One region of the Kitasatospora sp. NPDC059160 genome, then DNA from elsewhere that is predicted to be linked to it. Evidence: riboswitches for the same ligand, from Rfam matches in the RefSeq annotation. Region 1 holds a riboswitch; each other region holds the start of a gene.

The links. Region 1 has a riboswitch for thiamine pyrophosphate ahead of ACFXOZ_RS17810 (purine-cytosine permease family protein). Riboswitches for the same ligand answer to the same signal wherever they lie in the genome.
Region 2: it holds a riboswitch for thiamine pyrophosphate, as region 1 does, so the genes downstream of both, thiO (glycine oxidase ThiO) here and ACFXOZ_RS17810 (purine-cytosine permease family protein) in region 1, are expected to answer to the same signal.
Region 3: it holds a riboswitch for thiamine pyrophosphate, as region 1 does, so the genes downstream of both, thiC (phosphomethylpyrimidine synthase ThiC) here and ACFXOZ_RS17810 (purine-cytosine permease family protein) in region 1, are expected to answer to the same signal.

Annotation. Positions count from the first base shown of each region.
Region 1 is NZ_JBHZCN010000037.1:63-10,364, reverse strand. Features, by position in the region: gene ACFXOZ_RS17825 (MerR family transcriptional regulator) at 1-520, opposite strand, end outside; tRNA gene ACFXOZ_RS17820 (tRNA-Ser) at 696-783, opposite strand; gene ACFXOZ_RS17815 (S1C family serine protease) at 847-2,751, opposite strand; TPP riboswitch at 2,960-3,108, shown strand; gene ACFXOZ_RS17810 (purine-cytosine permease family protein) at 3,101-4,513, shown strand; gene ACFXOZ_RS17805 (glycerophosphodiester phosphodiesterase) at 4,593-5,417, shown strand; gene ACFXOZ_RS17800 (ATP-binding protein) at 5,659-6,246, shown strand; gene ACFXOZ_RS17795 (DUF5926 family protein) at 6,406-7,389, shown strand; gene ACFXOZ_RS17790 (bifunctional DNA primase/polymerase) at 7,607-8,269, opposite strand; gene ACFXOZ_RS17785 (PP2C family protein-serine/threonine phosphatase) at 8,888-10,302, shown strand, end outside.
Region 2 is NZ_JBHZCN010000074.1:38,547-48,848, forward strand. Features, by position in the region: gene pknB (Stk1 family PASTA domain-containing Ser/Thr kinase) at 1-172, opposite strand, end outside; gene ACFXOZ_RS28295 (thiazole synthase) at 261-1,058, opposite strand; gene thiS (sulfur carrier protein ThiS) at 1,062-1,301, opposite strand; gene thiO (glycine oxidase ThiO) at 1,298-2,473, opposite strand; TPP riboswitch at 2,477-2,589, opposite strand; gene ACFXOZ_RS28310 (NAD(P)/FAD-dependent oxidoreductase) at 2,713-3,912, shown strand; gene ACFXOZ_RS28315 (Rv2175c family DNA-binding protein) at 3,955-4,320, shown strand; gene thiE (thiamine phosphate synthase) at 4,320-4,970, shown strand; gene ACFXOZ_RS28325 (polyprenyl synthetase family protein) at 5,044-6,150, opposite strand; gene metF (methylenetetrahydrofolate reductase [NAD(P)H]) at 6,335-7,249, shown strand; gene ACFXOZ_RS28335 (hypothetical protein) at 7,415-8,314, shown strand; gene ACFXOZ_RS28340 (phytoene desaturase family protein) at 8,331-9,824, opposite strand; gene ACFXOZ_RS28345 (DUF4126 domain-containing protein) at 9,836-10,302, opposite strand, start outside.
Region 3 is NZ_JBHZCN010000065.1:18,434-28,735, reverse strand. Features, by position in the region: gene tenA (thiaminase II) at 1-363, shown strand, start outside; gene ACFXOZ_RS26000 (DUF5326 family protein) at 545-745, shown strand; TPP riboswitch at 902-1,037, shown strand; gene thiC (phosphomethylpyrimidine synthase ThiC) at 1,032-2,846, shown strand; gene ACFXOZ_RS25990 (DUF5994 family protein) at 2,981-3,427, shown strand; gene ACFXOZ_RS25985 (DUF4241 domain-containing protein) at 3,487-4,746, shown strand; gene ACFXOZ_RS25980 (VOC family protein) at 4,868-5,254, opposite strand; gene ACFXOZ_RS25975 (LysR family transcriptional regulator) at 5,393-6,295, shown strand; gene ACFXOZ_RS25970 (hypothetical protein) at 6,334-7,266, opposite strand; gene ACFXOZ_RS25965 (metallophosphoesterase) at 7,549-8,826, opposite strand; gene ACFXOZ_RS25960 (LacI family DNA-binding transcriptional regulator) at 8,998-10,155, opposite strand.

The DNA of each region.
Region 1 (10,302 bases):
CGACGGACGGCCCGACCACCTCGATCCCGGCCTGCTCCACCCGCCGGCACAGCTCGTCGAAGAGCGGGCCGATCACCGGGGTGATGTCCTCCGGCGCGTAACTCGCCGCCACACCGCTCAGTTGGGCCACCCGCACGGACGGAACGGGCTTCACCACGACATCGTGCTCGAACATGTTCCCCTCACTCTCGATCGTCCGGAGCCTCGCCTCCACCCGGGCCAGCCGCTGCTCGTCCGCCGCGATCGCCTCGGCGAGCTGGGCCCGCCGCAACCGCAGCATCCCGCGCAGCTCGGCCGGGTCCGGGTGCTCGTCCAGCACGGCCCGCACCTGCTGCAGCGTGAAGCCGAGCTCCTTGAGCGCGATCACCCGGTTCAGCCGGGCGAGTTGGACCGCCTCGTAGGAGCGGTACCCGGTGGCCGGGTCCACCCTGGCGGGTGTGAGCAGGCCGATCGCGTCGTAGTGGCGCAGCATCCGCACCGACACCCGGCCGTGGACGGCGAAGTCTCCGATGTTCAACATGGTGCTCCCACTCCACCGTCTCCCCCTGTGTCAGGGTCAACCCCCGGCCGCCGGCCCGGCCGCGACCCCGCGTCGGCGCACCGTCGGCCCGCCGCCGGCCCGCCCCGGAAAACACCGAGGGCGGGTGCCGAAACGATCTCGGCACCCGCCCTGAGCAGGTGGTTTCTCCTACCGGCGGAGAGCGTGGGATTCGAACCCACGGTGACGGGTCACGCCACGACAGTTTTCAAGACTGTTCCCTTAGGCCGCTCGGGCAGCTCTCCAGGCGGAGGTCAGCCTAACGGGTCCGACGGCCTTCGGCGCACACGATTCCGCGGGCCCGGGGGTCACTGATCGCCGTCCCGCTGGCCGAGCGTGACCTTGGTGGTCATGGTCTGGCCGTTGCGGGTGTACTCGACGTCGACGGTCTCGCCCGGCTTGTGCGTCCAGATCCGGCTGACCAGGGCGGGACCGTTCTCGATCGGCGCGCCGCCGAGCTTGGTGATCACGTCGCCCGGCTTGAGGCCGGCCTTGTCGGCCGCGCCGCCGGGGGTGACGGCGGGCTGGCCCTGGACGTCCTTGGTCTGGATCTGCGCGCCGTCGCCCTTGTAGTCGTCGTTGCGCAGCACGTCGAGCTTGGCGTAGACCGGCTTGCCGGTCTTGATCAGGGTGTCCGCGACCCACTTGGCCTGGTTGATCGGGATGGCGAAGCCCAGGCCGATGCTGCCGGCCCGGCCGTTGGCGGAGGCGTTGGACTGGATCGCCGAGTTGATGCCGATCACCGCGCCGCTGGAGTCCAGCAGCGGGCCGCCGGAGTTGCCGGGGTTGATCGAGGCGTCGGTCTGCAGGGCGTTCATGTACGAGGCCTGCGAGCCGGTCTCGTCGCCGGAGGCGACCGGGCGGTCCTTGGCGCTGACGATGCCGCTGGTGACGGTGGACTCCAGGCCGTACGGCGCACCGATCGCGACGGTGGCGTCACCGACGTTGACCTTGTCGGAGTCGGCCAGCGGCAGCGGCGACAGCTTGCTCTTCGGCGGGTTGTCGATCTTGACCACGGCGACGTCGTAGCCCTCGGCGTGGCCCAGCACCGAGGCGGTGTAGGAGGTGCCGTCGGCGAACTTGACGGTCAGTTTGCCGCCGTTGAGGGCCGGCGCGACCACGTGGTTGTTGGTGAGGATGTGGCCCTCGGTGTCGAAGACGAAGCCGGTGCCGGTGCCCGACTCGGTGCTGTTCTGCGCCTTGATGGTGACGACGCTGGGCAGCGCCTTCTGGGCGATGGCGGCGATCGACCCGGGGACGGGCTCGTTCTTCTGGGTGTTGCTGGCCTGGACGGTGGTGCTGCGGTGGTCGTCCGCCGAGCTGCTGCTGCCGGCGTGGTCGCTGGCGACCACACCGACCGCGCCGCCCGCGATGCCGGCGACCAGCGCGACGGCCGCGAGCAGGGCCACCAGGCCGCCGCGCTTCTTGCGCGGGCCGTGGCCGCCCGGGCCGCCGGGGTACTCGGCGGGGTAGCCGAACGGACCGCCGGGGCCGCCGGGGTGGCCCGCGCCGGCGTCGTGGCCGCCGCCCCAGCCGCCGAGCGGCTGGCCGGCGCCGAAGGGGTGGTGCCCGGGTGCGCCGGGCGCGACGGGCGCACCGGCGGCCGGGGCGCCGTACGGCTCCTGGGCGTTGGCGGCCGGGACGCCGTAGCCCTCGTGGGCGCCGGCGGCGGGCACGCCGTGGGTCGGGGTCGCGTACGGGTTGGTGCCCGGGGTGCCCGGCGGCAGGGCGGGCGCGGCCGGAGCGGCGGCGACCGGGGCCGGGGCGGGCGGCGCGGGCGGCAGGACCGGCGGCGGGGCGTCGATGTAGCCGGTGGCCGGGTCGACGGCGGGCTCCTCGACGGCGGGCGCGGCCGGCGCGGCCGGGGCCTCCGGCGCGGGCACCTTGGTGAAGGCGACGGTCGGCTGGTGCCCGCCCTCCGCCGGGGCGGCCTCGGCCGCCGCGCTCGCGGCGGCCAGCTCCGGGACCCGGCCGAACGCCATGGTCGGCTGGTGCCCGCTGTCGGCCGGGGCGGCGTCGGCCGACCCGTCCACCGGCCCGGCCACCGGGTTGTCCACCGGTTCGTCCTTCGGCTCGGGAACCCGGCTGAAGGCCATGGTCGGCTTGTGGCCGCCCTGAGCGGTGCCGTCGGGAACGGCACCCGCCGCCTCCGGGGCCCCCGCGGGCTGCTCCCCCTGCGGCCCGGTGGGCCCAACCTCGCGCTCGGTGCTCACGGACGACCTCCATAGCTGACAGAACCAAGGACCATAGTTTTTCGCACCGGCGATTCGATTGCCGTAAGGACCCCTCTGAATAACTCATAAGAATCCTTAGCCGCCACCGACAACCGGGGCTCCCCACCCCCGCCGGGCGTCCCGCGATGCGGACCGCGCACCCCGTGGCCTTTGGCGTTCGTACCCGTGCCGGTTAGCCTGTCGCTCCAAACTGACACGCGGGAGCTTGGACCGACCAGGCTGAGAGTGCGCATGTCGACCGTACGCCAGGCCAGTGACCGGCGGACCGTCGAGGGGGCGCTGACCGCCGGAACCTGTCCGGGTAATGCCGGCGTAGGGAGTATCGGCCATGCCGCCTGCTTCGCCATCCTCTTCTCCGGGCGCGCCCGCGTCCAAGGATTTCCCGCCGGACCCGGCCGGCGCCGGCGCCGCGCTGCTGGACCACCGCGTCGAGGCACCGCTGGTCCTGGACACCGAGCCGCCGCGCACCCTGCGCTTCCGGGACCACTTCGCGCTGTGGATGAACCTCGGCGTCAGCCTGATCGGCTTCTCCACCGCCGCGACCGTGCTCGGCGAGAAGGGCAGCGAGCTGTCGCTGGCCGCCGCGGTGACGGCGATCGTGACCGGTACGGCGGTCGGCACCGCGATGCTCGGCGTCGCCGCGCTGATCGGGGCCCGCACCGGCGCCCCGGCGATGGCCAACCTGCGCGGCCTGTTCGGCACCCGGCTGTCCTACCTGCCGACCGTGCTGAACATCGTCCAGTGCGTCGGCTGGGGCGTGTTCGAGCTGCTGACCATCGCGGCGGGCGCCCAGACCGTCGCCCACACCAGCGACTACCGCTGGCTGTTCGTGCTGCTCGCGGGCGCGCTGACCACCGCGCTGACGATCTGGCCGCTGGGCTCGATCGCGGTGCTGCGCCGCTTCGTGGCCGGGGCGGTCGCGGTCGCGATGGTGTACTTCACCGTCCAGCTGGGCCGCCAGGGCGTGCCGGACCCGGGCGCGGGCAACTGGCACGGCTTCCTGGGCGCCACCGACGCGATGATCGCGGTGTCGATCTCCTTCGTCCCGATGGCCGCCGACTACACCCGGCACTCGCGCAGCCCGAAGTCGGCCTTCTGGGGCAGCTTCTCCGGCTACACCGTCGCCCAGGTCTGGTGCTACGTGCTGGGCCTGATGGCGCTGCTCCAGTCCGACGGCGACCCGAGCCGGATCTTCGACTCCTTCCTCGGTGTCTGGGCCGGCTGGCTGTTCCTCCTGGTGCTGGTGCTGCGCGAGACCGACCAGTCCTTCGCCAACGTCTACTCGACCGCGATGTCGCTGCAGAACCTGCTGCCGCGGGTGGACCGCCGGGTGCTGAGCGGCGGGATCGGCGTGCTGACCACCGTGCTGGCGCTGCGCATCGACCGGTTCACCGACACCTACAGCAACTTCCTCGGCCTGATCGGCTCGGTCTTCGTACCGCTGCTGGCGGTGCTGGCGGTGGACTACTTCTTCGGCGCCGGCCGGCACGGCTGGGACCTCTCCGAGCGGGCACCGTCCCGCTGGCTGATGCTGCTGCCGTGGGTGCTGGGCTTCGCCGTCTACCAGCTGATCGCGCCGACCGCGGTGGGCGACGGATGGGTGGACTTCTGGACCTCGGCCCAGCGGACCCTGCACTTCACCCCGCAGGAGTGGACCTCGGCCTCGCTGTTCGCCTTCCTGGTGCCGGCGCTGGTCACCTGGGGCCTCACCCCGCTGACCCGCCGCACCGCCCGGGCCTGACGCACCGGGGGCGGAGCCGGCCCCGCAGGTTGGGACCGGCTTCGCCCCGGGTTCACCCGCGCCCCCTATCGTTGGGGCCGTGACCAGCCCAGAACTGCCCTCGGCGGCGGCGCGCACCACGCCCTCCGTCCAGGTGATCGCCCACCGCGGCTCCTCCCACGCCCTGCCCGAGCACACCCTCGCGGCGTACCGGCGCGCGCTCGACGAGGGCGCGGACGCCGTCGAGTGCGACGTGCGGGTGACGGCCGACGGCCACCTGGTCTGCGTGCACGACCGCCGGATCGGCCGGGTCTCGAACGGCCGCGGCACCGTCTCCGCGATGACGCTGGCCGAGTTGGAGGCGTACGACTTCGGCGCCTGGAAGACCGGCCGGCCCAGCACCGACCCCGAGCTGCGCGGCGTGCTGCGGCTGGAGCGGCTGCTCGAACTGGTGGTGGACTGCGGCCGCCCGGTGGACCTGGCGATCGAGACCAAGCACCCGGTGCGGTTCCGCGGCCGGGTCGAGGCCGAGCTGCTGCGCACCCTGGAGCGGTACAAGATCGGCACCGCGCCGGACGGCGAGCGCCCGTCCGCCCGGATCATGAGCTTCTCCTCGATCGCGCTGAACCGGGTGGCCGCCGCCGCGCCCGACTACCGGCGGGTGTTCCTGATCGAACGGATGCTGCCGCTGCTGGGCCGCCTGCGCCCCGGGCAGCCGCTGCCGGGCGGGGCCCGGATCGCCGGCCCCGGCATCGAGCTGATCAAGGCCAAGCCGCAGCTGGTGCCCCGGCTGCGCGAGCTGGGCCACGAGGTGCACGTGTGGACGGTGGACGAGCCGGCCGACGTCGAGCTCTGCCTGGAGCTCGGGGTCTCCGCGATCATCACCAACAGGCCCGCCGAGGTGCTGGCCCAGCTCGGCCGCTGAGCCGGGGCCGGGCGCCCCGGGTACCCGGGGAAACCTGATCACCCTGGTCGGCAGTCAAACCTTCCGCGCACGGTATTGCCGGAATTCTTGCGATCGGGCGACGGAGGGTGAGCACGGAATGACCTCTTGTCGACCCTGAGTCGCGCCGCCGGAAAAGGGCCCGCAGGATCCTCCGACAGTCGTTTCCGACGCATTACCAAGGGGCATCCATCCCTCGGCATACGCTGAAGGAGGTCCGGGGGTGGCGTTGATGGTGGCGCGTGAAGTGCCGACTTCATCGACCATGGCAGTGCCGCACGGCCCAGCGAGTGTCGGGGTCGCACGGCGCCGACTGCGTCGAGATCTGGGTGACCGGCAGATACCGGAACCGGTCATCGATGATGCTGTTCTGATCCTTTCCGAACTGTTGAGCAACGCCTGTCGGTACGCCCGTCCGCTCGGCCCGCTGCCCGCCCTGGGCCGCGGCGCCCGGGCGGAGGTGGTGGACCAGGTGCTGGTCGGCGTCCCCTCCGGGACGCACCCGGCACCGGGCGGCCGGGAGCCCGAGGACGACACGGCCGAGCCGGCCGGCGGTGTGCTGGTCCGCTGGCAGATGCACGCCGACGGCGTGCTCACCCTGGAGGTCACCGACGGCGGCGCGGCCACCCGGCCGCTGCCCGCCAGCCCCTCGCTGACCTCGCGCGGCGGCCGCGGCCTGGCCATCGTCGACCAGCTGGCCAGCGACTGGGGCGTCCGGGACGCGCCCGGCGAGGTCACGGTCTGGGCGGCGCTGCCCGCCCGCGCCCGGCACGCCCGGCGCACCGGGGGCGGCACCGCCCGCAGCGCGTAGCCGTCCGAGCGGCACCCGTCCGACCGGTACCAGGGCGTACGGCACCAGGGCGTACGGCACCCGTCCGACCGGCGCCCGCCCCGGCGCGTTCCCGCGCGCCGGGGGAACCTCAGTAGGCTTCCCGTGAAACAGGACCACCGTCCCCGGGAGAGCCGCAGCATGGGCAAGAAGGCCGCCAAGAAGGCGCCGCAGCGCCAGTCCACCACCGCCGTCACGGGTGAGATCCCCGTGGTCGGGGCCCGCGAGGACTGCCCCTGCGGCTCGGGCCGCCGCTACAAGGCGTGCCACGGCCGGGAGGCCTCGCACGCCGTGCAGGAGCTGGTTCACCGCCCGTTCGAGGGCCTGCCGGGCGAGGCCGACTGGGTGGCGCTGCGCGAGCTGGTGCCCGCCGCCACGGTGCCGCTGACGCTGGCCGCCGGAGTGACCGCGACCGCCGGGGGCGACGTCCCGTCGGTGACCCTGGCGACGGTGCTGCCGCTGGCCTGGCCGGCCCTGCGCCGCCCCGACGGCTCGATCCTGCTCGGCCTGCAGACCCAGTCCTCCTCGGGCGACCTCAGCCGCGACCTCGCGGACGCCCTGGAGCTGGCCCTGGCCACCGAGCCCGGCAGCCCCGTCCCGGCCCGCCGGACCGTCCCGGGCGGCCGCCGCCTCCAGGACCTGCTGGACGCCTCCGCCGCGTTCACGCCCACCGTGCACACCGGCTTCGAGTTCTGGCTGGAGGACGCCGAGACCGCCACCGGCGAGGTCGCCGCCTCGCTGGAGCGCGCCAACGCCTCCGCCATCCCGACCGAGAAGCTCGCGAGCGTCGACGCCGCCTACTGGTGCGGCACCCCGGACAAGAACCACCTGCGCTGGGTGATGACCGTGCCCGAGGAGCGGCTGCTGGACGCGCTGGCCCGGCTGAACGCCGCCGGCGAGGCCTCGCTCGGCGCGGACACCCGCCTGGTGGGCTCGTTCCGCGCGCACGGCCTGACCGTCCCGGTGTGGGACCTCCCGCTCGCCATGACCGCCGCCGACTGCGAGAAGCCGGCCGCCGAGTTCGGCGAGCGGCTCGCCGCCGTCCTCGCCGACCCGACCGAGCTGACCGCCGAGGAGCGGCGCGCCCGCGCGAACCTGGTGAACCGTCAGGTCACCCTGAACTAAAGCGCGCAGGATCCGGGTGATACGCGTCACATTGTCGCCGGGAAGCCGCAATTTCCGGGCCTGGAGGGCGTCTTGGAAATTGGCGCGGGCGCGGATCCTTGTTACTGTCTAAAGAGTCCGGCCGCTGGTGCATCCCCCGTCGCCAGCGGCCGGATCTTTTCTTTTCCGGAACGCCCCGCACCACCGGGCCCGGAGTCCGGCCCGACCCGGCGATCCGTCAGTACGTCGAGCGCCCGCTGTCCAGCCGGACCGTCGCCTCCACCAACTCCCCCAGCAGCGGCCCGACCTGCGGCAACCGGACCCCACCGGCCGCGGCCGGCCGCGGCGCCAGCACCCAGCGCACCCTCCCGGCCCCGCCGCCGGGCGGCAGCGGCAGGAAGCCGCCCGGCCCGTGGTAGCGCAACGATCCTGGCACCGAAGGGAGTTGGGCGAGCATCTCGCCCAGGGCGTCGAGCGAGTACGGGGCCACCAGCAGGGCGTAGCGGCCCGGCATCGCGAGCACCGGGCCGAGCGGCAGCCGCAGCGCGCCCAGGTGGACCAGCGCCCTGGCACCGGCCGCCGCGGGCAGGCTGACCGCCGAGACCGCGGAGCCGGTGGCGGCCAGCACCGGCGCGTCCGGGGTCTGCCGCTCCCACCACCAGCGCACCATCCGGGGGTCCGTGGTGGCGGCCAGCAGGGACGGGTCGTGCGGATGGGCGCCGGGCGCCGGGCAGTCCGGCTCCCCGCAGGAACAGCGGCCGCCGCACAGCACGGTGCCGGGCACCACCGGCCAGCGGTGTTCGACGGCGGCCGTGAGGGCCGCGGCCAGCCGGGCGGACGACTCCTGCGGCTCCCGGGACTCCTGCGACCGGCTCCTCGGGCTCTTCGGGTTCTCACGCATGGCGCTCGTTCCTTTCCCTGACCGCTCGGTTCGCTCCGCCCCACCGACATCCGTCGGGACCCGCCGCAGGGGCCCGCGGCGGCACGGCCCCGGAAAGGCGCGGAACGGGGCGGGCGGCACGGCGGACGGCGCGGCTACGACGTGGAGCACGGTGTGGAGCACGACATGAGAAGGGCCGCGCACTGGAACAGCCCCTGGAACGAGAATCCCGTATGCGACCGGATGGACGTCGCCCGGGCGCGCTTGGTTCCACCGTACGAGTGAGAGACTTCCGGCCAGCCCGGATCGCGGGCGGCGCGGACATACGATCCGGACGGCCGCCCGGTCCGTCCCCTCGGTTCTGCCCGCTCCCGGCTCGCTCCATGCCTCCGGCTCCGACCGGCGCGCCGCGCCCGGTGCGCGCCCTCCGACCGGGTCGCGCGGACGTGGAACCGGCCACCGCATCGTCCTGGATCTGGACATGCCCCGAATGGCCTGTGTAGAAGTGGTGGCATTGCTGTCGATCAATGACGAGTAGTAGCGAATCGAGGCGAAACGCGTCCTTTGGCCGTGCTCGCTCCACATTGGCCGTACCTGGGGGTTTCGCATGGCACGTAGCACCGCGTCAGGAGTGGCGGCATGACCAAGTCCCACGCGTCGGCCGCCCAGCCGTCGACGCCGCCCGCAGAGCCGGGTGAGACCGGCTGTGCGGGCGGGCTCACCGTCCTCGACCCGCCGCCGGACCTGCCCGGCCCCACCGACGCTCCGGACGGCGGCGCCGACGGCCCCGCGGCACCGTCCAGCACGGTGCAGGACCGTTTGGCCGGACGCCTGTCCGATATCACCAGCCTGTACGAGCACACCGAGCGGCTCGCCCGCGCCCGCGGCACCACCGCCACCCTGGACGCCGTGCTCGCCTCCGGCGCCGCCCTGCTCGGCGCCGACCGCGGCGTCCTGGTCACCCTGCTGCCGGGCGGCGGCACCGGCCAGCCCGTCGGCCTCGGCCTGGACCGGGCCAGCCTCGGCGCCCTGGAGACCGTCCCGACCGAACAGAGCCTGCTCGCCCGGCTGCTGAGCGAGCACGACCGCCCCGAACAGCTGCACTCCGCCGACCTCGCCGACGACCCGGCCGTCGGCGCCCGGCTGCGCGAACTCGCCGTCCACCTCGGCCTCGGCGGCGCCTACGGCCTCCCGCTCGCCACCGTCGAGGACGGCCCGCTCGCCGCCGCCGTCTGGTTCTACGACCGGCCCGCCCAGCCCACCGACTGCCAGCGCGAACTCGCCCGCCACTACTGCGAGATCGCCGCCCCGCTGCTCGCCAAGCAGCTGGAGGCGGAACGCACCCTGCGCACCACCGAGGCGCTGCGCCGCGGCCTGCTGCCGGACCACCTCCCGCAGATCCCCGGACTGCGACTGGCCGCCCGGCTCGTCCCGGCCGGCCTGGACCGCTCCAGCGGCAGCGACTGGTACGACGCCATCCCGCTGCCGGACGGCACCGTCGGCCTCACCGTCGGCTCGGTCTCCGGCGACGGCCCCGGCGCGGGCCCCGGCTCCGCCCCCGGCGCGGCCGCCGCGATGGGCCGGATCCGGGCCGCGCTGCGGGCGTACGCGGTGCTGGAGGGCGAGGACCCGGTCTCCGTCCTCGGCGACCTGGAACTGCTGCTCAAGACCACCGAGCCGACCCGCACCGCCACCGCCGTCTACGCCTGGGTCGAACCCGAGGACCGCCGGATCACCCTGGCCGGGGCCGGGCACTGCCCGCCCGTCCTGGTCGGCCGGCACGGCGCCGAGTTCGTGGAGACCTCGCTCTCCGCCCCGCTCGGCATGCTGGCCTGCTGGGAGGCCCCCGGGGTCGAGCTCACCGCCGGGCGCGGCGACACCCTGCTGCTCTACACCGAGGGCCTGGCCCGCCGCTGCGGCCCGACCCTGCACGCCGGCCAGGCCAACCTGCGCCGGGCCGCCGCCGACGCCCCGCGCGACGTGCGGATCGACCCGGAGCGGCTCTGCGCCCACCTGCTGGCCGTCTGCCCCGCCCCGGACGCCTCCCCGGCCAC
Region 2 (10,302 bases), on a different contig from region 1:
TGAAGCCCTCGTCCCCGGCGAGCTGGGGGTGCATCACCTTGAGGGCGACCACCCGGTCCAGCCGGGTGTCGGTGGCCCGGTACACGGTGGACATCCCGCCGGTCGCGATGCGCTGCTCGACCCGGTACCGGTTGTCGAGCACGGTGCCGATCAAGGGGTCGTGCAGTGCCATGTCCACTCGGGGGAGTCTAGTGCGGCGGGCGGGGGCCGGTCCCGGCGGACACCGCCTCCGGGACCGGCTTGTGACATCCGCGACGGGTTCAGAACGCGGGCCGCTCGCGGGTGTCCAGGTCGGCGCGGCCGGCCATCGCCGAGGAGGCCTCGGCGTGGAAGCGGCGCGGGATGCGGCCGGCCCGGTGGGCGAGCCGGCCCGCCTCGGCGGCGTGCCGCATCGCCTCGGCCATCAGCACCGGGTCCTGGGCCCGGGTCACCGCGGAGGCGAGCATCACCGCTGCGCAGCCCAGTTCCATCGCCAGCGCGACGTCGGAGGCGGTGCCGGCGCCCGCGTCCAGGATCACCGGGACGCCCGCACTCTCCACGATCAGCTGGAAGTTGTGCGGGTTGCGGATGCCCAGCCCGGAGCCGATCGGCGAGCCCAGCGGCATGATCGCCGCACAGCCGACGTCCTCCAACTTGCGGGCCAGCACCGGGTCGTCGTTGGTGTACGGGAGCACCGTGAAGCCGTCGTCGACCAGCGTCTCGGCGGCCTCCAGGGTCTCGATCGGGTCCGGCAGCAGGGTCCGCTCGTCGGCGATCACCTCCAGCTTCACCCAGTCCGTGCCGAGCGCCTCGCGGGCCAGCCGGGCGGTCAGCACCGCCTCGCCGGCGGTGAAGCAGCCGGCCGTGTTGGGCAGCACCCGGATGCCGTTGCGGGTCAGCACGTCCAGGACGGAGCCCTGGGTGCTCGCGTTCACCCGGCGCATGGCCACGGTGGTCAGTTCGGTGCCGGAGACGAGCAGGGCGCGCTCCAGGACCTCCAGGCTCGGCGCGCCGCCGGTGCCCATGATGAGCCGGGAGGAGAAGGTCGTCCCGGCGATGGTCAGCAGGTCGTCGGCCATGGTTCAGCCTCCCTGGACGGCGGTCAGGATCTCGATCCGGTCGCCGCTGCCCAGCGTCGTCCCGGGCCACGAACCGCGCGGCACCACGGCCTCGTTGAGGGCGGCGGCGACGCCGGTGTTGGCGGCGCTGACGGTGGCCACCAGTGCGGCGAGGGTGGTGGCGGCGGGCACCCGGCGGGGCTCGCCGTTGACGGTCAGGGCGATCTCGTTCGGGGCGGTCTCGTTCGGGGCGGTCTCGGTCATGCGCAGGCCTTCGCGACGGGGGTTTCGGGGGAGAACCGGGTCGGCGTGAACGGCCGTGCCAGGTCGGGGACTTCGCCGGTCGCCAGGTAGTCGGCGAGCAGGTCGGCGGTGACCGGGGTGAGCAGCACGCCGTTGCGGTAGTGGCCGGTGGCGGCGACCAGTCCGGGCAGTGCGGTCGGGCCCAGCAGCGGGGCGTTGTCCGGCGAGCCGGGGCGCAGCCCGGCGGAGGTCTCGCGCAGCGGGAGTTCGGTGATACCCGGTACCAACTCGTGGGCGTCGCGCAGGAGTTCGTACACCCCGCCGGCGGTGACGGTGGTGTCGTAGCCCTGTTCCTCGGTGGTCGCGCCGATCACCAGCTCGCCGTTCTCCCGGGGGACGAGGTACAGGTGCTGCCCGCGCACCACCGCGCGGACGTTGCGGGACAGGAACGGCCGGTAGGCCTCCGGGACGTGCAGCCGGACGATCTGCCCCTTCACCGGGCGTACCGCGGGCAGTACGCCCTCGGGCAGGCCGGGCAGCCGGTGGCTGTGCGGGCCGGCGGCGAGGACCACCTGCTCGGCGGCCAGGGACTCCCCGTCGTCCAGCCGGGCGCCGACCGCGCGGCCGCCGTCCACCAGCAGCTCGACGGCCTCGGCCCGGTGCAGCCGGACGCCGGCCCGCTCGCAGGCGGCGACCAGGGCGGTGAGCAGCCGGCGCGGATCCACCTGGTGGTCGTCCGCGACGTGCAGGCCGCCGCGCACGCCGGGGGCGAGCATCGGCTCCAGTCGGCGGGCCTCCCGGCCGGTCAGCCAGCTGGAGTCCAGGCCCAGCCGCAGGTGGAAGGCGTGCAGTTCGCGCAGTTCCGCGCGGTCGTCGGAGTCCAGCGCGACGGCGATGGTGCCGCACCGGCGGTAGCCGGTGTCCAGGCCGCCGCTGGCCTCGGTGAGCTCGGCGGCGAAGGACTCGTACCGCCGGTTGGAGGCCGTCCCCAGGTGCAGCAGCGGCTCCTCGCCGTACTGCAGCTCGGTGACCGGGGCGAGCATCCCGGCGGCGACCCCGGCCGCCCCCCGGCCGTGGCCGGGGTCGACCACGATCACGTTCCGCAGCCCGCGTTGCGCGGCGCGCCAGGCGACCGCGAGGCCGATGACGCCCCCGCCGATCACCAGCACGTCGGCGCGGCTGCCCGATGGCATGCGTGACAAAGCTGCTCTTCTCCCTTCGCCGGTATGACCCGGATCAGGTTCGGACGGTCGCAGGCCGTGCCAGCCCGCCTCTCAGCCCGGTCCGCCGGGCTCCCGTGTGGTGCGTCCACCTTAACTCCGGGGATCGGCCCGCCCGAAGGGCCGTGCGAGGCGTGAGACGGGGCCGCCCGCCCGGCTCCGCGGATGAGCGGCTCAGAGCCGGTTCAGCGGCGCTGGGTACAGTGACGGGCGTGGCAGAGCTGAGCGGAACGGATCGGGTGGTCGTCGTCGTCGGGGCCGGGCTGGCCGGGGCGCAGTGCGCCCTGCAGCTGCGGCAGGGCGGCTGGCGGGGGCGGATCGTCCTGGTCGGCGAGGAGCGGCACGCGCCGTACGACCGGCCGCCGCTCTCCAAGGACGTGCTGCTCGGCAAGGCCGACGCCACCACCCTGGACATCGACTACGGGCGGCTCGGTATCGAGCTGCTCACCGGCCGCCGGGCCACCGGGCTCGCCCCCGGCGTGCTGCACACCGACGGCGGGGACCTCCCGTACGACGCGCTGGTGATCGCCACCGGCGCCACCCCGCGCGCCCTGCCCGGAGCCGAGCGCGCCCATCTGCTGCACACCCTGGACGACGCCCTGGCGCTGCGCGCGCTGCTGCGCCCCGGCCTGCGGCTGGTGCTGGTCGGCGCGGGCTGGATCGGCGCCGAGGTGTCCACCGCCGCGCGGCAGGCCGGCTGCGAGGTCACCGTGGTCGAGGCCGGTCCGGCGCCGGTGCCGGGCGCGCTGCCGACCGGGGTCGGCTCGGCGATGGCCGCCTGGTACGCCGAGGCCGGGGTCGACCTGCGCTGCGGGGTCGGGGTGGCCGCCGTCGAGCCGGGGGCGGTGCTGCTGGCCGACGGCTCCCACCTGCCCGCCGACGAGGTGGTGGTCGGCATCGGCGCCCGGCCCGCGACCGGCTGGCTGGCCGGCTCGGGCGTCGAGCTGGACGCCTCCGGCGCGGTCGTGGTGGACGGGCGGCTGCGCACCGGCCTGCCCGGGGTGTTCGCGGCCGGGGACTGCGTCAGCTACCCCTCGGCGCGCTCCGGCGCCCGGCTGGCCGTCCAGCACTGGGACCACGCGCTGCAGTCCGGCTCCGCCGCGGCCGCCGCCGTGCTCGGGGCGGACACGCCGTACGACCCGGTGCCGTACTTCTGGTCCGAGCAGTTCGGGCGGATGGTCCAGTACGCCGGCCGGCACGCCGAGGGCGACGAACTGCTGTGGCGCGGCAGCCCGCAGGAGTCCGCGTGGTCGGTGCTCTGGCTGCGCGACGGGGTGCCGAGCGCGCTGCTGGCCGTGGACCGGCCGCGCGACCTCACCCAGGGCCGGAAGCTGATCGAACGCGGTGCGGTGCTCGACCGGGCGCTCGCCGCGGACCCCTCGGTGGCGCTCAAGGGAGCCGTCGCCGGGTAGCACTTGGTGCGCGGCGGGCCGCGGAGGTGGCAGTCTGGTGGCGTGAGTGAGATCGAAAGCAAGATTGAAGCCCTGGTCACCGAGTGGGTGTACCTGCCCGACATCTCGGAGCAGTGGGGGGTCCGGGTCACCGAAGTGCGTGACCTGGTCAAGAACGGTGGCCTGATCGCCGTCCGGCGCGGGCCGAACAAGTCGCTGCAGGTCCCGGCGGCGTTCATCGACGGCCAGGGGCTGGTCAAGCACCTGTCCGGCACCCTGACCGTCCTGCGGGACTGCGGGTACAACGACGTGGAGATCCTGGAGTGGCTCTTCACCGAGGACCCGTCGCTGCCCGGCAGCCCGATCCAGGCGCTCCGGGAGAACCGCGGCACCGAGGTCAAGCGCCGCGCCCAGGCGATGCTGATCTGATGGCGGCGGACACGCTGCGGGCCCGCCTGGCCGACGCCCGGCTCTACCTGTGCACCGACGCCCGGCGCGAGCAGGGCGACCTGGCCGAGTTCCTGGACGCGGCGCTGGCCGGCGGGGTGGACATCGTCCAGCTCCGTGACAAGGGCCTGGAGGCCAAGCAGGAGCTGGCGGCGCTGGAGGTCTTCGCCGACGCCTGCCGCCGGCACGGCAAGCTGCTGGCCGTCAACGACCGCGCCGACGTCGCCCACGCGGCCCGGCCCGACGTGCTGCACCTCGGCCAGGACGACCTGCCGGTACCGGCCGCCCGGGCGATCCTCGGCGAGGACGTGCTGATCGGCCGCTCCTGCCACGCCGAGTCCGAGGTGGACGCGGCGGTCGCCGAGCCGGGCGTGGACTACTTCTGCACCGGCCCGGTCTGGCCTACCCCGACCAAGCCGGGCCGGCACGCGCCGGGCCTCGGCCTGGTCTCGTACGCGGCGAAGCAGGCCACCGACCGGCCGTGGTTCGCGATCGGCGGGATCGACCTCGGCAACCTGGACGAGGTGCTGGCCGCCGGCGCCCGCCGGATCGTCGTGGTCCGGGCCGTCACGGCGGCCGAGGACCCGCGGGCCGCCGCCGCCGAGCTCGCCCGCCGGGTGCGCGCGGCGTAATGCCACCCGGGGCCGCCGCCGTCGCTGGGGCCCGTCTTCGAACTCCCGCAGGCGGGAGTTCGAAGACGGGCCCCTAGTACTTGCGGACGGTGGCGGCCTCGGCCAGGGCCAGCAGCACCGTGCGGGCCCGCTCGTCGGCGAGCGGTGCCGCCGCCAGCGCGGCCAGCGACTCCCGCATCAGCTCCTCGATCCGGGCCTCCACCAGCTCCGGCGCCCCGCTGCGGGCGACCAGCTCGCGCAGCCCGGCGACCTCCTCGGCGGCCAGGTCCGGTGCGCCGAGCCGGGCGTCCAGGTGCCGGGCGTCGGCCTGCGGCAGGCCCCGCATCGCGTGCGCGACCAGCAGGGTGCGCTTGCCCTCGCGCAGGTCGTCCCCGGCGGGCTTGCCGGTGACGGCCGGGTCGCCGAAGACGCCGAGCAGGTCGTCCCGCAGCTGGAAGGCCTCGCCCAGCGGCAGCCCGAACGCGCCGAGCGCCTCGACCAGCTCCGGCCCGGCCCCGGCCAGCAGGGCGCCGACCTGGAGCGGCCGTTCGATGGTGTACTTCGCCGACTTGTAGTGCAGTACGGTCCGCGCCCGCTCCGGCGCGCCCTCGTCGGCGGAGTCGCCGGCCACCGGCTCCAGCACGTCCAGGTACTGGCCGAGCATGACCTCGGTGCGCATCAGGTCGAACCGCGGCTTGGCGGCCAGCACGGCGGCCGGGTCCAGGCCGGAGCGCAGGAACAGCTCGTCGCACCAGATCAGCAGCAGGTCGCCGAGCAGCACCGCGGCCGAGGCGCCGTACTGCTCGCGGTCGCCGCGCCAGCCGCTGTCCCGGTGCAGTGCCTCGAAGCGGCGGTGCACCGAAGGCAGGCCGCGGCGGGTGTCGCTGCGGTCCATCAGGTCGTCGTGCACCAGGGCGCTGGCCTGGAGCAGCTCCAGCGCGGCGGCCGCGTTGGCGATCCCCGCGCCGTCGGCGGGGCCGCCGGCGGCGCGCCAGCCCCAGTAGCAGAAGCCCGGGCGCAGCCGCTTGCCGCCGTCCAGCAGGAAGTCGCGCAGGGCCTCGGCGGCGGGCACCAGCTGCGGCGAGATCGTGCCGAGCAGCGCCGACTGGCCGTCCATGAACGCGGCGAGGGCCGTGTTGACGCGGGTGCGGACGTCCTCCACGTCCATGGGGTTGGCCGGCCGGGTGCTGGACGAGGTCACGATGATGCTCCGCTGGTTCGCTGGGGTGCAGCAAGCGTAGCGGGGCGGCCGGGAACGGATGTGCGAGCGGGGCCGCCGACGGCGCGCGGGGCGGCCGGTGCGGAAGCGGAGGCCCGTCCACTACTTGTCCCGAATCGTGGGATCGAGTTGTCCGGCCCCTTCGGGGGACGGATAACCTGCCAGCATGGCACTCGGCATCGCTTCCACGAGACCGGACCGCGCACAGACGGTCCGCGAACTCCTGGCGGCCGGAAAGCGCTCCTTCTCCTTCGAGTTCATGCCGCCGCGCACGGAGGTCGGCGAGCAGAAGCTCTGGGACGCCATCCGTCGACTCGAACCGCTGGACCCCAACTTCGTCTGCATGACGTACGGCGCCGGCGGCTCCTCCCGCGAGCGCACCGTCAACATGGTCGGCCGGATCGCCACCGAGACCACGCTCACCCCGGTCGCCCACCTGACCGCGGTGGACCACTCGGTCGCCGAACTGCGCAACATCATCGGCCAGTACGCCGACCAGGGAGTGCGGAACGTCCTCGCGGTCCGGGGCGACCCGCCCGGCGACCCGATGGGCGAGTGGGTCCGTCACCCGGACGGCGTCACTTACGCCTACGAGCTGGTGGAGCTGATCAAGGGCATCGGCGACTTCTGCGTCGGCGTCGCGGCCTCGCCGAACATGCACCCGCGCTCGGCCGACTGGGACGAGGACATCCGGCACTTCGTCGCCAAGGTCCGCTCCGGCGCGGACTACGCGATCACCCAGATGTTCTTCGAGGTCGACGACTACCTGCGCTACCGCGACCGGGTCGCCGCCGCGGGCTGCCCGACCCCGATCATCCCGGAGATCATGCCGGTGACCAACGCCAAGCAGCTGGAGCGCTTCCCGCAGCTCAGCGGCTCGGCCTTCCCGGCGGAGCTGGAGGCCCGGCTGCGGGCCGTCATCGACGACCCGGTGGCGCTGCGCGCGATCGGCATCGAGCACGCCACCACGATGGCCGAGCGGCTGCTCGCCGAGGGCGCGCCCGGCCTGCACTTCATCACGCTCAACCACTCGACGGCGACGCTGGAGATCTACCAGAACCTGGGGCTGCACCAGCGCTGATCACCGCTGTTCACGGGCCCGTCACCGCCGTCCGGTGGCGGGCCCGGTCGTGTGCGGCCGGTGCCGCCGACGGCGGGAACGCGATGCGGTACCCCGGCCGTTGAACCGGTACAGTCGCCGCACACGCGCGGCCGGCGCGGGCACGCGACTGGAGGTAGCGCGCGGATGGGCATCGGATACCTGCTGCTGTACGTCGCGTTGGCGGTGGTGGCGCTCTGGCTGGTCGCCGAGGTGCTGCTGCAGAACCGGGCGCCGGTGCACTGGCGGGCCCTCGCCCTGGCCGGCTTCCTCGGGGTGGCCGTCGGGATGGGCCTCGACTCGGTCGTGGTGATCGGTGCCGGAGCGGCCCTGTTCGCGGTCGGCCAGACCTTCGTCACCCTCTCGGTCAAGAAGGGCTACCAGGCCGGCTGGTCCCTGCGCAACGCCGACGGCAGCCTGCCCGGCCCGCTCGCCAAGGTGCCCCTGCTGGGCGCCCTGACCGGCGGCGCGGCGGTCGCGGCCGCGGCGGCCGAGGAGAAGCGGGTCGGCGAGGTCAGCGCGGTCGAGGAGACCCCGGCCCCGGACACCGCCCCGGCCTCCGCCCCGGTCGCCGAGGACGTCCCGGAGGTCGAGCAGACCGCCGCCTTCGAGATGCGGGAACTGGCCCAGGACGGCGTCTACGCCCCCTCCTACTACGAGCAGCCGCAGGCCCAGCAGCAGCCGCAGCAGCCGCAGGACCCGTACGCCCCGGCCTACCAGCCCGGCTACGAGCAGCAGCAGTGGCAGCAGCCCCAGCAGCAGCCCGCCTACGCCTACGACCAGCAGCAGTCCTACGGCGGCTACCCGCAACAGCAGCAGGACCCGTACGGCGGCTACCAGCAGGCCCAGGACCCGTACGCGGGCTACCAGCAGCAGCACCAGCAGGCCTGGGACCCGAACGCCCAGCAGCACCAGCCGCACGAGCAGCAGCAGTGGCAGCCCCAGCCCGACCAGCACGGCCAGCACGCTCAGGGCGTCCCGCAGCAGCCGGGCTACGACCAGAACTACGGCTACCAGCAGCAGCAGAACACCTGGCACCAGGGCTGACCGGCCCGGCCCGGCGTCACGCCGGGCCGATCAGCCCGGCGGCGATGCAGGCCGACATGCCGGCCCGGGACAGGCCGCCGCCCGGGTGGGCGTTGCCACCGACCAGCAGCAGCCCGGGGACGGGCGACTCGTTGGCGGTGCGCAGCCACCGGCCCGCGGCGCCGGCCAGGGCGGGCCGGGCGACGGCGCCGGCGGGGGCGCCGGTCTCCCGACGGGTGTCCCCGGGCGTGCGCACCACCCGCCACAGGACCCGCTCGCGCAGGCCGAGACCGGCCGCGTCGACGTGGGCGAGCAGCTGGTCGGCGTAGCGGTCGGCGACCCCGGGGGCGGTCCAGTCGAACCCGTCCAGGGCCGGGACCGTTGCGGTCAGCACCACGGACTCGTGGGCGTCGTCGGGGCGCAGCGCCGGGTCGTCCGGGCGCAGCACCTGCACGGTGGGGCGGTCGCACAGCGGGCCGGCGCCGGTCAGCGCGGCCTCCTCCGCCGCCGGGTCGGCCGCGTGCACCACCGTGCGGTGCGCGGTGCCCTCCGGGCGCGCCCCGCGCAGGGCCAGCAGCACGCCGAACCGGCCGGGCACCCCGCGCGGCTCCCACCGCTCGGCCGGCCGCCCGGGCCACTCGGCGAGGCCGTCGCGGTGCAGCGCGCCCGCGTCCATCGCGGAGACCACCAGCTCGGCGTCGATCCGCCCGTCCGCCGTCTCCACCCCGCAGGCCCGGCCGCCCTCGACGAGCACCCGGGTGACCGGGGTGTCGAAGCGGAAGTCGACCTTGCGCAGCTCGCAGCGCCGGAACACGGCGTCGGCCAGGGCCCGCAGGCCGCCCCGGACGTACCAGACGCCGAAGGACTGCTCCATGTACGGCAGCACGGTGGCCCCGGCCGGGGCGTCGCCGGGGGCGAAGCCGTACCGGACGGCGGCCTCGGTGAGCAGCGCGGTCAGCCCGGGGTGGCCGCCGAGCTCGCGGGCGGCCACGTCCCGCAGGGTCCACGGCCGGGGGCGGCGCAGCCGGGCCAGGCCGGTGGGCGGCGGGACGGGGTACGGGTCGGCGCCCAGGAAGGCGTGGTCGGCCGGGAGCGGCTCCTCCAGCAGTGGGCGGCGGGTCGCCTCCCAGACCGTCCGGCCGTTGTTCATCACCGCGCTCCAGCGGGCACCGGAGCCCGCGCCGAAGGCGGTGTCCAGGGCCTGGCCGACGCCGCCGCGGGAGGCGTTGGGCAGGGTGACGACGGTGCCGTCGGGGAACACGTGCCGGCTCTCCGGCTCCACCGGCGCCAGCTCGACCAGCTGCTCCAGCGGCTCCTTGCCGGTCTTGAGCGCGAGGTCGCGGTAGACGGCCGGCAGCGGCAGCAGACCGGGACCGGTGTCGAAGGCGAAGCCGTCGCGCTCGTACCGGCCGACCATGCCGCCGTAACTGCCGCCCGCCTCGAAGACCGTCACCCGGTGACCGATGGTCGCCAGCCTGGAGGCCGCCGCGAGCCCGCTCATACCTGCGCCGATGATGACGATCCGTGCCATGGCACCCGATCCTAGGGCCGACCCGCGTACGCTCCGGACGCGGCCTTGGCGGCCTTGCGCTCGCGGCGGCGGGCCCGGAAGGCGCGGATCCTGCTGACCGCCAGCCAGACCAGCAGCAGACCGGCCAGCAGCAGGACGGCGGAGATCGAGGCGGCCGCCCAGGGGTGGAAGATCGCCAGGGTGACCAGGCCGGCCACCGAGAGGTCCTCGGTCAGGCTGACCACGATGTTGCTGAACGGTTCCGGCGTGGTGTTGACGGCCATCCGCAGCGAGGCCTTCACCAGGTGGGTGACCAGCGCGGTGGTGCCGCCCATCGCCCCGGCCGCGACCTCGCTGAGCGAGCCCGGGTCGGCGCTCGCGATCAGCACGCCGACGACGGCACCGGCGATCGGCCGGATCACGGTGTGCACGGCGTCCCAGACGGTGTCCACGTACGGGATCTTGTCGGCGACCGCCTCCAGCAGGAACAGCACGGCCG
Region 3 (10,302 bases), on a different contig from region 1:
GCCGCCGAACCGGTGCTGCCGACCACCCGCGCCTACACCAGCTACCTGCTGGCCACCGTGTACGGCGGGTCCTTCGCCGAGGCGCTCGGCGCGGTGCTGCCCTGCTACTGGATCTACGCCCGGGTCGGCGAGGCGCTGCTCGCCCAGGGCTCCCCCGACCCGCTGTACGCCAAGTGGATCGCCACCTACGGCGACGAGGCCTTCCAGTCCGTGGTCCGCCGGGTGCTGGCGCTCACCGACCGGCTCGGCGAGGAGCTCTCGGCGGCCGAACGCCGCCGGGTGGTCGAGCACTTCACGACCACCTCGCGCTACGAGTGGATGTTCTGGGACGCCGCCTGGCGCGGCGAGCGCTGGCCGGTCTGACCCGTTCCCCCGCCGTTTCTCGGGGGTCCCCCCGGGGGGTGGGATCGGGGTGATCTAGGGGTTCTCTCCGGGCCGAAGGCCCTCGTTCCGCCGCTTCCGCCGCCGTAAGCTCGAAGCATCGAAAGCAAGCGGGATGCGGTTACCGGACGGCGGCCGACCCGAGGGGAGAAGAGGAACCGACATGGCTGAGCTCTGGAAGTCGCTGCCCTCCTGGGTGCGCAACATCGTCATCCCGGTGCTGGTCCTGGTGCTGGCCTGGAACGTCATCGCCTTCGTGTTCGGCGTGGTCGGCGCCCTGCTGAGCATCGTGATCAAGCTGCTGGTGGTCGTCGGCATCGCCGCCGCCGTGGTGATCCTGGTCAAGAAGGCCGCCAAGAACTGACCCCGCTCCGCGCACCGCGCGGAGCACCTCCGGAGGCCCGGCACCCCGTTCGCGGGGGCCGGGCCTCGGCCGTTCCCCCCGCGGATCCGTTTCGGGGACCGTCTGGACCTGCGGCGATCGGCTCGCTACCGTGTTGGCGTCATGTGCAGGCAACACCGCCTGCGACGCGGGAGCTCGGAGCACCGGGCTGAGAGGACGCTGACCGGACCGTCGACGGACGGACCGACGGCTGCGTCGACCGCAGGAACCTGGACCGGGTAATGCCGGCGTAGGGAGTGAAGGTCAGATGACCACGTTCGAAGCACAGCCGCAGCCTGCCCGCAGCACGCCCAGCAGCGAGCGCACCGGCTACCCCACCCCGGCCTGGCGCAAGGCCTACCGCGACGGATCCCGCCCCGACCTGCGGGCCCCGTACCGCGAGGTGCAGCTCACCAACGGCCGGACCGTGCCGCTGTACGACACCTCCGGCCCGTACACCGACCCGGCGTACGAGCCCGACGTGCGGCGCGGGCTGCCCGCCCTGCGCGACGCCTGGATCCGCCAGCGCGGCGACGTCGAGGAGTACGACGGCCGCGAGGCGCGCCCCGAGGACGACGGGATCAAGCACACCTCCCCGCGCGGCGGGAACCTGCGCAACCTGGACGCGGTCTTCCCCGGCCGCCCGCGCCGCCCGCTGCGTGGCCGCGGCGGCGTCGCCGTCACCCAACTCGCCTACGCCAAGCGGGGCGTGGTGACGCCGGAGATGGAGTTCGTGGCGCTGCGCGAGGGCCTGGAGCCGGAGTTCGTGCGGGACGAGGTGGCCCGCGGCCGCGCCGTCATCCCGGTGAACGTGAACCACCCCGAGGTGGAGCCGGCCGTCATCGGCACCAACTTCCTGGTGAAGATCAACGCCAACATCGGCAACTCCGCCGTCACCTCCTCGATCGAGGAGGAGGTGGAGAAGATGACCTGGGCCACCCGCTGGGGCGCCGACACCGTCATGGACCTCTCCACCGGCCGCAACATCCACACCACCCGCGAGTGGATCCTGCGCAACTCCCCCGTGCCGATCGGCACCGTGCCGCTCTACCAGGCGCTGGAGAAGGTCGACGGCAGGGCCGAGGAGCTCAGCTGGGAGGTCTACCGCGACACCGTCATCGAGCAGTGCGAGCAGGGCGTCGACTACATGACCGTCCACGCGGGCGTGCTGCTGCGGTACGTCCCGCTCACCGCGCGCCGCAAGACCGGCATCGTCTCCCGCGGCGGCTCGATCATGGCGGCCTGGTGCCTGGCGCACCACCAGGAGAACTTCCTCTACAGCAACTTCGAGGAACTCTGCGACATCCTGGCCGCCTACGACGTCACCTTCTCGCTCGGTGACGGCCTGCGGCCCGGCTCCATCGCCGACGCCAACGACGAGGCCCAGTTCGCCGAACTGCAGACCCTCGGCGAGCTCGGCCGGATCGCCCGCGAGCGCGACGTCCAGGTGATGATCGAGGGCCCGGGCCACGTCCCGATGAACAAGATCAAGGAGAACATGGATCTCCAGAAGGAGATCTGCGACGAGGCGCCGTTCTACACCCTCGGCCCCCTCACCACCGACGTCGCCCCCGGCTACGACCACATCACCTCGGGCATCGGCGCCGCGATGATCGCCTGGTGGGGCACCGCGATGCTCTGCTACGTCACGCCCAAGGAGCACCTGGGCCTGCCCAACCGGGACGACGTCAAGACCGGCGTGATCACCTACAAGATCGCCGCCCACGCCGCCGACCTCGCCAAGGGCCACCCCGGCGCCCAGGCCTGGGACGACGCCCTCTCCGACGCCCGCTTCGAGTTCCGCTGGGAGGACCAGTTCAACCTGGCCCTCGACCCGGAGACCGCCCGCGACTTCCACGACGAGACCCTCCCCGCCGAGCCGGCCAAGACCGCGCACTTCTGCTCCATGTGCGGCCCGAAGTTCTGCTCGATGAAGATCTCCCAGAAGATCCGCGACGAGCACGGGGACGGCTCCACCGCCGTCACGACGGACTTCGACGCCGAGGCGTTGGCCGGCATGGCCGAGAAGTCCGCCGAGTTCGCCGCCCAGGGCAACAAGGTCTACCTCCCCCTGGTCGACTGACGCGCTGACCGGCGCCGGGGGAGGCTGCGGCGGAGTAGCGTGGGGGTAACCGAGGACATTCCGAACACCGGCAGCAGCGCCGACGTCGCCCTGGGTGGTGATGGGTCCCGCGTGGACCGGACGGGCGGCTCCGTATGATGCCGATTCCTCTCCCCAGCTCGTTCGCCTCCGGGCCGTGGCCGGTCCCGGGCGTCCCGTTGCTCCCGCGGCTGGAACTGGAGCCGACGATGACGCGGGACGGCGTCTTCGACGGGGCCTGGTGGCCCCGTTCGGACCGTGTCCTCGCCGAACTGCCGGACCTGATCACCGCACTCGGCGCCCACTTCGGACGGATCGTCCGGGTCGGCCTCGACACCTCGGCCTGGGACGGCGTGCCCAGGTCGGTCGCGGCGAACGGCCTGACCGTCAAGATCAACTGGTTCCCCGGCAGCGATGCGACGATCAGCATCACCCGGGGCTTCCAGGACCACTTCCTGCTGCTGGTGGTGCCGCCCGGCACCGCCCCGGCGACGGCGGCCGCCGCGATGGCCGGCGCCTCGGCGACCGGGAACCACACCCCGGCCGCGGAACTGCTGCACTGAACCGGGCTGTCGGCGGGCTCCGGTACCTTGCTCGGACCGATGAGCGAGGAGGCGTGCGGGTGAGCGGTCCGGTGGTCGAGTTGGGCCATGCCGAGGGGTGGGACTTCGCGGCGGGTGCCGCGGTGGGCGCGTTGCGGCCGCAGGAGGCGCGGGCCCGGGACGCGGCGGGCCTGCCGTACGTCGTGGTGTACCGGAGCGCGGGGCGTTCGGTGCCGCTCGAAGTGCGCCTGGTGTCGTGGCGGGACCACTACGCGGGTGTGTGGGTGTACGACGAGCACGGGCGACGGGTGGAGCACCTGGAGCTGCGGCTGCTGGAGGAGGGCCGGCTGCTGCGGAGGTACCACGAGCGCTGGGGCTACTCGGGCCCGGAGGCACCGGAGTTCGACCGGGTCGCCGACCGGATGGCGGTCGAGCTGTTCCCGGGCGGACGGGGCCGGGTGTCGCACCGGCCCCGAGGGGACGCCGGGCCCAGGACGGTGACCGTGCCGAGTGCCTCCGAGGAGGAACGTTGGCTCCGGCGGCCGGACTTCGACGACTGGCCGCTCCTCTCGGCCGACCGGTGGGGGCTCGACGGCACGGTCCGGCCCACCGCGGCGCCGCTCACGGAGCCGGTGTCCGCAGCCGCGGCGGAGCCGTGGCTCCCGCCGCGCCCGGGCGGGCCGGGGGACCTCCCCGCCCTGTTCGTGCCCGGCACCCGGCTCACCACCAGCGATCACCGGGAGAACATGGTGGTGCTGGAGCCGAAGGCCGGCCCACGCCTGCGGGTCCCCAGCGGCCGGCTGGCGGTGGCCGATCCGCTCGACACCGGGCGGCCGGACATCACGGTCGAGGTGCTGCCCGGCAGCTACCCGACGGAGGTGGCGACGATCGGGTTCGGGTACCACTGCGAGTTCGAGGGTGCCTGGGTCGAGCGCACTGGGACACCAGCGCTCCGGCTGCGGGTGGGCGACGGACCCGTCGACTCCTGGACGATGGCCCTCGGGGAGGGGGACGACCTCAGGCTGCTGCGGGACGGCGAGGCGTACGGGTTCAGCACGGACGGCGCGACGGGGTGCTTCGCGGACGCCGGGGCCTGGCCGGTCCTCCAGGAGCGGTTCCGGCGTGCCCTGGTGGACCGGGACGGGGAGGCCGGTGAGGACCTCGACTCCGGCTCCGGGTTCTTCCTGCGGACCGTGGACGAGGAGTCGGGCGCGGACCTGCTCGCGTTCGCCACCGACAGCGACGGCACCCACCCGGTGTGGCTGGGCCTCGACGGGTCCGGGGGCGTGGTGTGCGTCATCGTCCAGGTGGACTGGCTGCCCCATCTGAAGATCGTCTGAGCGGCCCGGACGAGCGCCCGGACGAGTGCCCGGGACCAACGGTCCGGACGAGCGGTCCTGAGGCGTACTGCGGGTGCCGACCCGGTCCTCCCCCGAGGGTCCGGGGCGGCACCCTGCTCTTTCAGCCGGTGGTGTCCTGCGGGTACCAGCGGAGTTCGACGGTGTTGCCGTCCGGGTCCTGGACGTAGAGGGAGGTGGCGGTGCCGCGGGCGCCGTAGCGGGGGCCGGGGCCGTCGAGGACGGTGAAGACGCCGGAGTCGACGACCTCCTGCCAGTCGAGGGGCTCGACGGTGAGGCAGATGTGGTCGACGTTGGACTCGTGGCGGGGACGGTGGAAGAGGTCGATGATCGTCTCACCGCTGACCCGGACGGAGGGGAAGGAGACCTTCCCGGCGCGCCATTCGTCGACCCGGACGGGAGCCAGGCCGAGCAGGCCGGTGTAGAAGGCGAGCGACCGCTCGATGTCGGCGACGTTGAGGACCAGGTGGTCGAGGGCGACGACGCGCATGGTGATCGGCTCCGGTGGTGTGGGTTCTCGTGCGGTGACGGGGTCAACGATCCTCCGGCCCGGGGCGGTCATCAATGGCGGATCACCGTACGATCGTTGAGCCCGGTTAAACGATGCCGGGTCGAAGGGTGGGGCGGCATGCTGGAACGGCTGGAGACCGAGGTCTTCCTCGCCCTGACCGAGGAGCTGCACTTCGGGCGGACCGCCGAGCGGCTGCGGCTCAGCACCGGGCGGGTCAGCCAGGTGGTCAAGGCGCTGGAACGCCGGATCGGCGTGCCGTTGTTCGACCGCTCCAGCCGGTCCGTCCGGCTCACCCCGGTCGGGCGGCAACTGGCCGCGGACCTCGCCCCGGTGGTGGCCGCGATGGAGGAGGCGGTGCGCCGGGCGGTGGACGCCGGGCGCGGGGTGACGGGTGGGCTGAGGGTCGCGTTCCTGGGCGAGTGGACGGCGCCGGTGCTGTTCAGGGCGGTGGCGCTGTTCGGCGAGCGGCACCCCGAGTGCCGGGTGGACGTGCGGGAGGTGCAGCTCTCCAACTCCCGGGCCAGCCTGGAGGACGGCTCGATCGACATCCTGCTGGCCTCCTACCCCTTCGGCGGCATGGCCGTCGGTCCGGTCCTGCTCAGCGAGCGGCGGCTCCTGGCGGTGCCGGCCGGGCACCCGTTGGCCGCCGAGGCCTCGGTGTCGCTCGAAGTCCTCGGGGACCACCCGGTGGTGCAGTACCCGGCGGTCACCTCGGTCGGCTTCAAGCGGGACCGCACCCCCGACCGCACGCCGTCCGGCCGTGCCGTGCCCAAGGGCCCGTCGGGCAGCACCTTCTCCGAGATGCTCAGCCTGGTCGCCCTGGGCCGGGGCGTCCTGCCGGTCGGCGAGCACTGCCGCCGCTACTACCCGCGCCCCGACCTCGCCTACGTCCCCATCCACGACGCCCCGCCGATCGAACGCGGCCCGGTCTGGCTCCCGGGCAACACCACCGAGCGCGTGCGCGCGTTCGTCCGGGCGGCGGCCGAGGTGGCCGAGATGGCCGCCGCGGCAGGGAGGTAGGGCGCCCGGCGCGGCTGCCGACGGGCTTCCGGGCGAGGTCAGCCGACCTCGTCCGGGCCGGTGAAGTCCGGCGGGGTGTAACCCGGGCCGGTGAAGTCGGGCGGGGTGAAGGCGGCCGGGCGGGGGCTGCGGCCCTGGGGGTCGGTGATGCCGTCGGGGCCGGGGCTGGTGAAGGCCGGCGGGCTGTAGCCGGGGCTGGTGAAGTCGGGGCGGGTGAAGTCGGGGCGGGCGGGTTCCGCGCCGGTGGCGTCGGGGCCGGCGGCGTCGGGGCCGGTGAAGTCCGGACTGGAGAAGTCCGGGCTGGTGTAGCCGGGGGCCGGGCGGCCGGCGACGGCGGGCAGGTGGCCGTGGAGGTAGGGCAGCAGGCCGCGTTCGCGCAGGGCGGTGCGCCACTCCGCGCGGGCGGCGCCGAGTTCGGCGGCCAGCTCGGGGTCGGTGCCGGCCGGGACGGCGGCGGCGCCGTCCCGTAGGGCGGTGAGCAGCAGGCCTATGACACCGACGGCCATGGCGGCGACCCCGGCGGCGAGCGCCACCCAGCCGGCGGTGACCATCGCGCGGGCGAGCGCGAGGCCGGAGCCGGCGGCGCGCATCAGGTAGCCGACCAGCAGCAGGACGAGGGCGGCGGCCCAGGCGAGGATCGGGGTGAGCACGGTGAGGACGGGGAACAGCCCGGCGCCGCCGTCGGCGGAGCGCAGCTGGCTGAGCAGGCCGGGGGCGTACGGTTCGACGTCGGCCGGCGGCGGGGGCGTGGCCCGCAGGGTCTCGCGCAGCGCGGTGTAGTGGGCGTACTCGGTGGCGGCGGCGGTGTTGACGGCGTCGGCGTCGCGCAGGGCGAGGGCGCGGAGCTGGTCGGTGCCGAGCGCGCCGGGGGCGCGCAGGGCGGTGAGGACGGTGCGGTCGCGCAGGGCTTCGGCGAGGAGGCGCTCGTACTCCGGGCGGTCCTCGGCTAGCAGCGGCGGGGGGTTGGACATGGGGACCCCGTTCATGCGGACCCCCGGCCCGGCGGCGAGGACGCGGGACCGCATCGAGGACGCGGGACATCCTCAGGGCACCGGGGCGGGCGCGGAGGCGGGCCGCCGGACGGGCGGCCGGGTGTGGTGTGCCTCATGGTAGGGGCGGGTGCGCCCGTGCTGACAGTCGGTTTCCGGAATTTCGCGCCCCGGCCCGCGCGCGTGGGGGCGCGAGCGCCGGGAACAACTGTTCCAGTGATGCCGATGACTGTCAGGCCGTCAGGTCGGAAGGTCGACAGGTCGTCAGATCGGCAGCCGCGCGACCAGCAGCCGGCCCTCCATGGTGACCCCGCCGTCCATCGCCACCGCCAGGTCGTCCGCGTACACGTACGGCCCCGGGATGTGCGGCGGCTGCCCGTCGTCCGCGTGCACGGCGCCGGTGAGGTACGGGATCGGGCTGTGCCCGTGCACGACCCGGCTGCCGCCGAAGGTGTCGAGCAGCTCGTGGACGGCCATCGGCCCGGCGTCGCCGCGGAAGGCGAAGCGCTTGGTGAAGCGGCGGAAGCAGTCCCACCACTCGTCCACGCCGCCGTCGGCGAGCAGGCTGTGCACCGCGTCGTTGACGTCCGGGATGGACTCGCCGTACTCCAGGTACGCCGTGGTGTCGGAGTGCAGCAGCAGGTGGCCGTCCTCCAGGCCCATGGCGGGCAGCCGGGAGAGCCAGCTGATGTGGTGGGCCTCCAGCCGGTCCAGGTCGTTCTGCTGGCCGCCGTTGAGCCGCCAGGCGGCGAGGAAGGAGGCGGTGCCGGCGGTGGACTGGACGGGCTCGTCGCCGTACTTGGCGGCACCGAGGAAGAGCAGTTCGTGATTGCCCATCAGGGCGCGGCAGTAGCCGCCGGCCGCGGCGGCCTCCGCGGCGAGCTGCATGACCAGGTCGATGACGCCGATGCCGTCCGGGCCGCGGTCGGTGAAGTCGCCGAGGAACCAGATCCGGGCGCGGCCGGCGGACCAGTGGCCGCCGTCGTCGATCAGGCCCTGGTGGTGGAGTTCGGCGCGCAGCTCTTCGAGGTAGCCGTGCACGTCGCCGACGACGTAGACCGGGCCGGGGGGCTCGCCGGGGCCGGGGGCCGGGTACGGGTAGGTCGGCGCGGAGGGGTCGGGCAGCGGCGGGCCGAGCTCGATGGTCGGCGGGTCGTCGCGGTCGGTCAGCTGGTCGCCGAGCTGGTCGGTCAGCTGGTCCGCGAGCTGGAGGGCCGGGGAGGGCTGGTCGGGCAGGGTGGGCTCGTAGCCGGTGTGGTCCTGCTGCCCGTAGCCGCCGCGCTCCTGGGGTTCGTAACCGCCTTCGTAGCCGACCTGGGCGTGCACGGTGTGCCCCTGCCCCTGGCCGTCGTGCCAGTGCTGTTCCAGGTAGCGGGCGCCGCCGTAGCCGCTGTAGGTCTCCGCTTCGTACGGGGTGTCCTGGTAGCCCTGGGCGGGTTCGGGTTCGTAGTAGGTGCCGTACGGCAGCACGTCGAGGTCCGGCTGGTGGCGGGGGCCTGAGTGGGGGTGCTCAGGTCCGGGGAAGCGGTCCTCGGGTGTCATTCGCCCATCATAGGAAGACCACTCTCCCGCCGTCGTCACCTGGTGGGTATCCAATCCTCCGGAGCGTCAGCCGGGCGGTCCCGCAGGGTCCGTTTTGCCCCGGCTCGGTAGGGTCTCGTGGGTTTTTCGTGGGCGTACCGGCGGCTGTTCGCCGCCTTCCCGCCCGCTGCGCTACACCTCGCCCGGGGGGCGCGGCGGGCTGACGGTGGTGCGCGGGCTGCGGCGCTGGGAGGAGGCACGGACGATCAGTTCGGTCGGCATCAGGGTGCCGGGGGGCGGGCCGTTGCCGGCGGTGCGGAAGCGGGGCGGGAAGAGCCGGGCGATGTCCACGCCCGTCCCGGAGTCGACCCCCTCGATGGCGTCGATGAGGAGGTTGACCACGGTGGTGCCGATCTTGCGCGGTTTGAGCGAGAGGGTGGTGATCGGCGGTTCGGTGGCCGCGTAGACGTCGCTCTCGCTGCAGGTGACCAGCAGCAGGTCGTCCGGGACCCGCAGGCCGTACCGGCGGGCGGCGGCCAGCAGGTCGGTGCCGTTGGGGTCGAACAGGCCGTACACCGCGTCCGGGCGGTCCGGGCGGGCGAGCAGCCGGTCGGCGGCGACGGCGCCGGCCGCCGGGTCGTGCGCGGGGTAGGCCTCGTACACCGGCTCCTGGCCGACCTTGGCGCACCAGCCGAGGTAGGCCTCGGTGGAGAGCCGGGTGTAGGTGTCGGTGCTGGTGCCGGTGAGCAGGCCGATCCGGCGGGCGCCGGCCTCGGAGAGGTGGTCGAGGATGCCGAGCACGGCGGCCTCGTGGTCGTTGTCGACCCAGGCGGTGACCGGGCAGTTGCCGGGCTTGCCGTCGCTGACCACCGGCACGCCGGACCGGTACAGCTCGCTGACCAGCGGGTCCTGGTCGGGCGGGTCGATCACCACGGTGCCGTCCAGGGCGATGTTGCCCCAGACGTCGTGGCGGGAGGAGGCGGGCAGCACGACCAGCGCGTAGCCGCGGCCGAGGGCGGCGCTGGTGGCGGCCCGGGCCATCTCGGCGAAGTAGGCGAACTCGGTGAAGGTGAAGGGTTCTTCGCCGTACGTCGTGACGGTCAGCCCGATCAGGCCGGACCGTCCGGTGCGCAGGGTGCGGGCTGCGGCCGAGGGGCGGTAGCCGAGGCGCTCGGCGACCTCGCGCACCCGGCTGCGGGTCTCGTCGGGCAGGCGGCCCTTTCCGTTCAGCGCATCGGAGACGGTGGTGATCGACACTCCGGCGGCTGCTGCCACATCCCGGATGCCGGCCCGCTCCAGACGCCGTGAGGTGGTGGGACGCCGACCGCTCTGGTTGGCTGCTGCTGTCATGGCGGACCGATCGTATGGCTCCTGACAAGGGTCTGTGACCGGCGCATCGGGAGCCTTTGGAGATACGTTTCTCCATGAGTGAGCCGGGGTGCACCCCTTCGATCCCCTCCCGAATCCAGCCGTCTTACCTCTGACATGTGCCAAAGG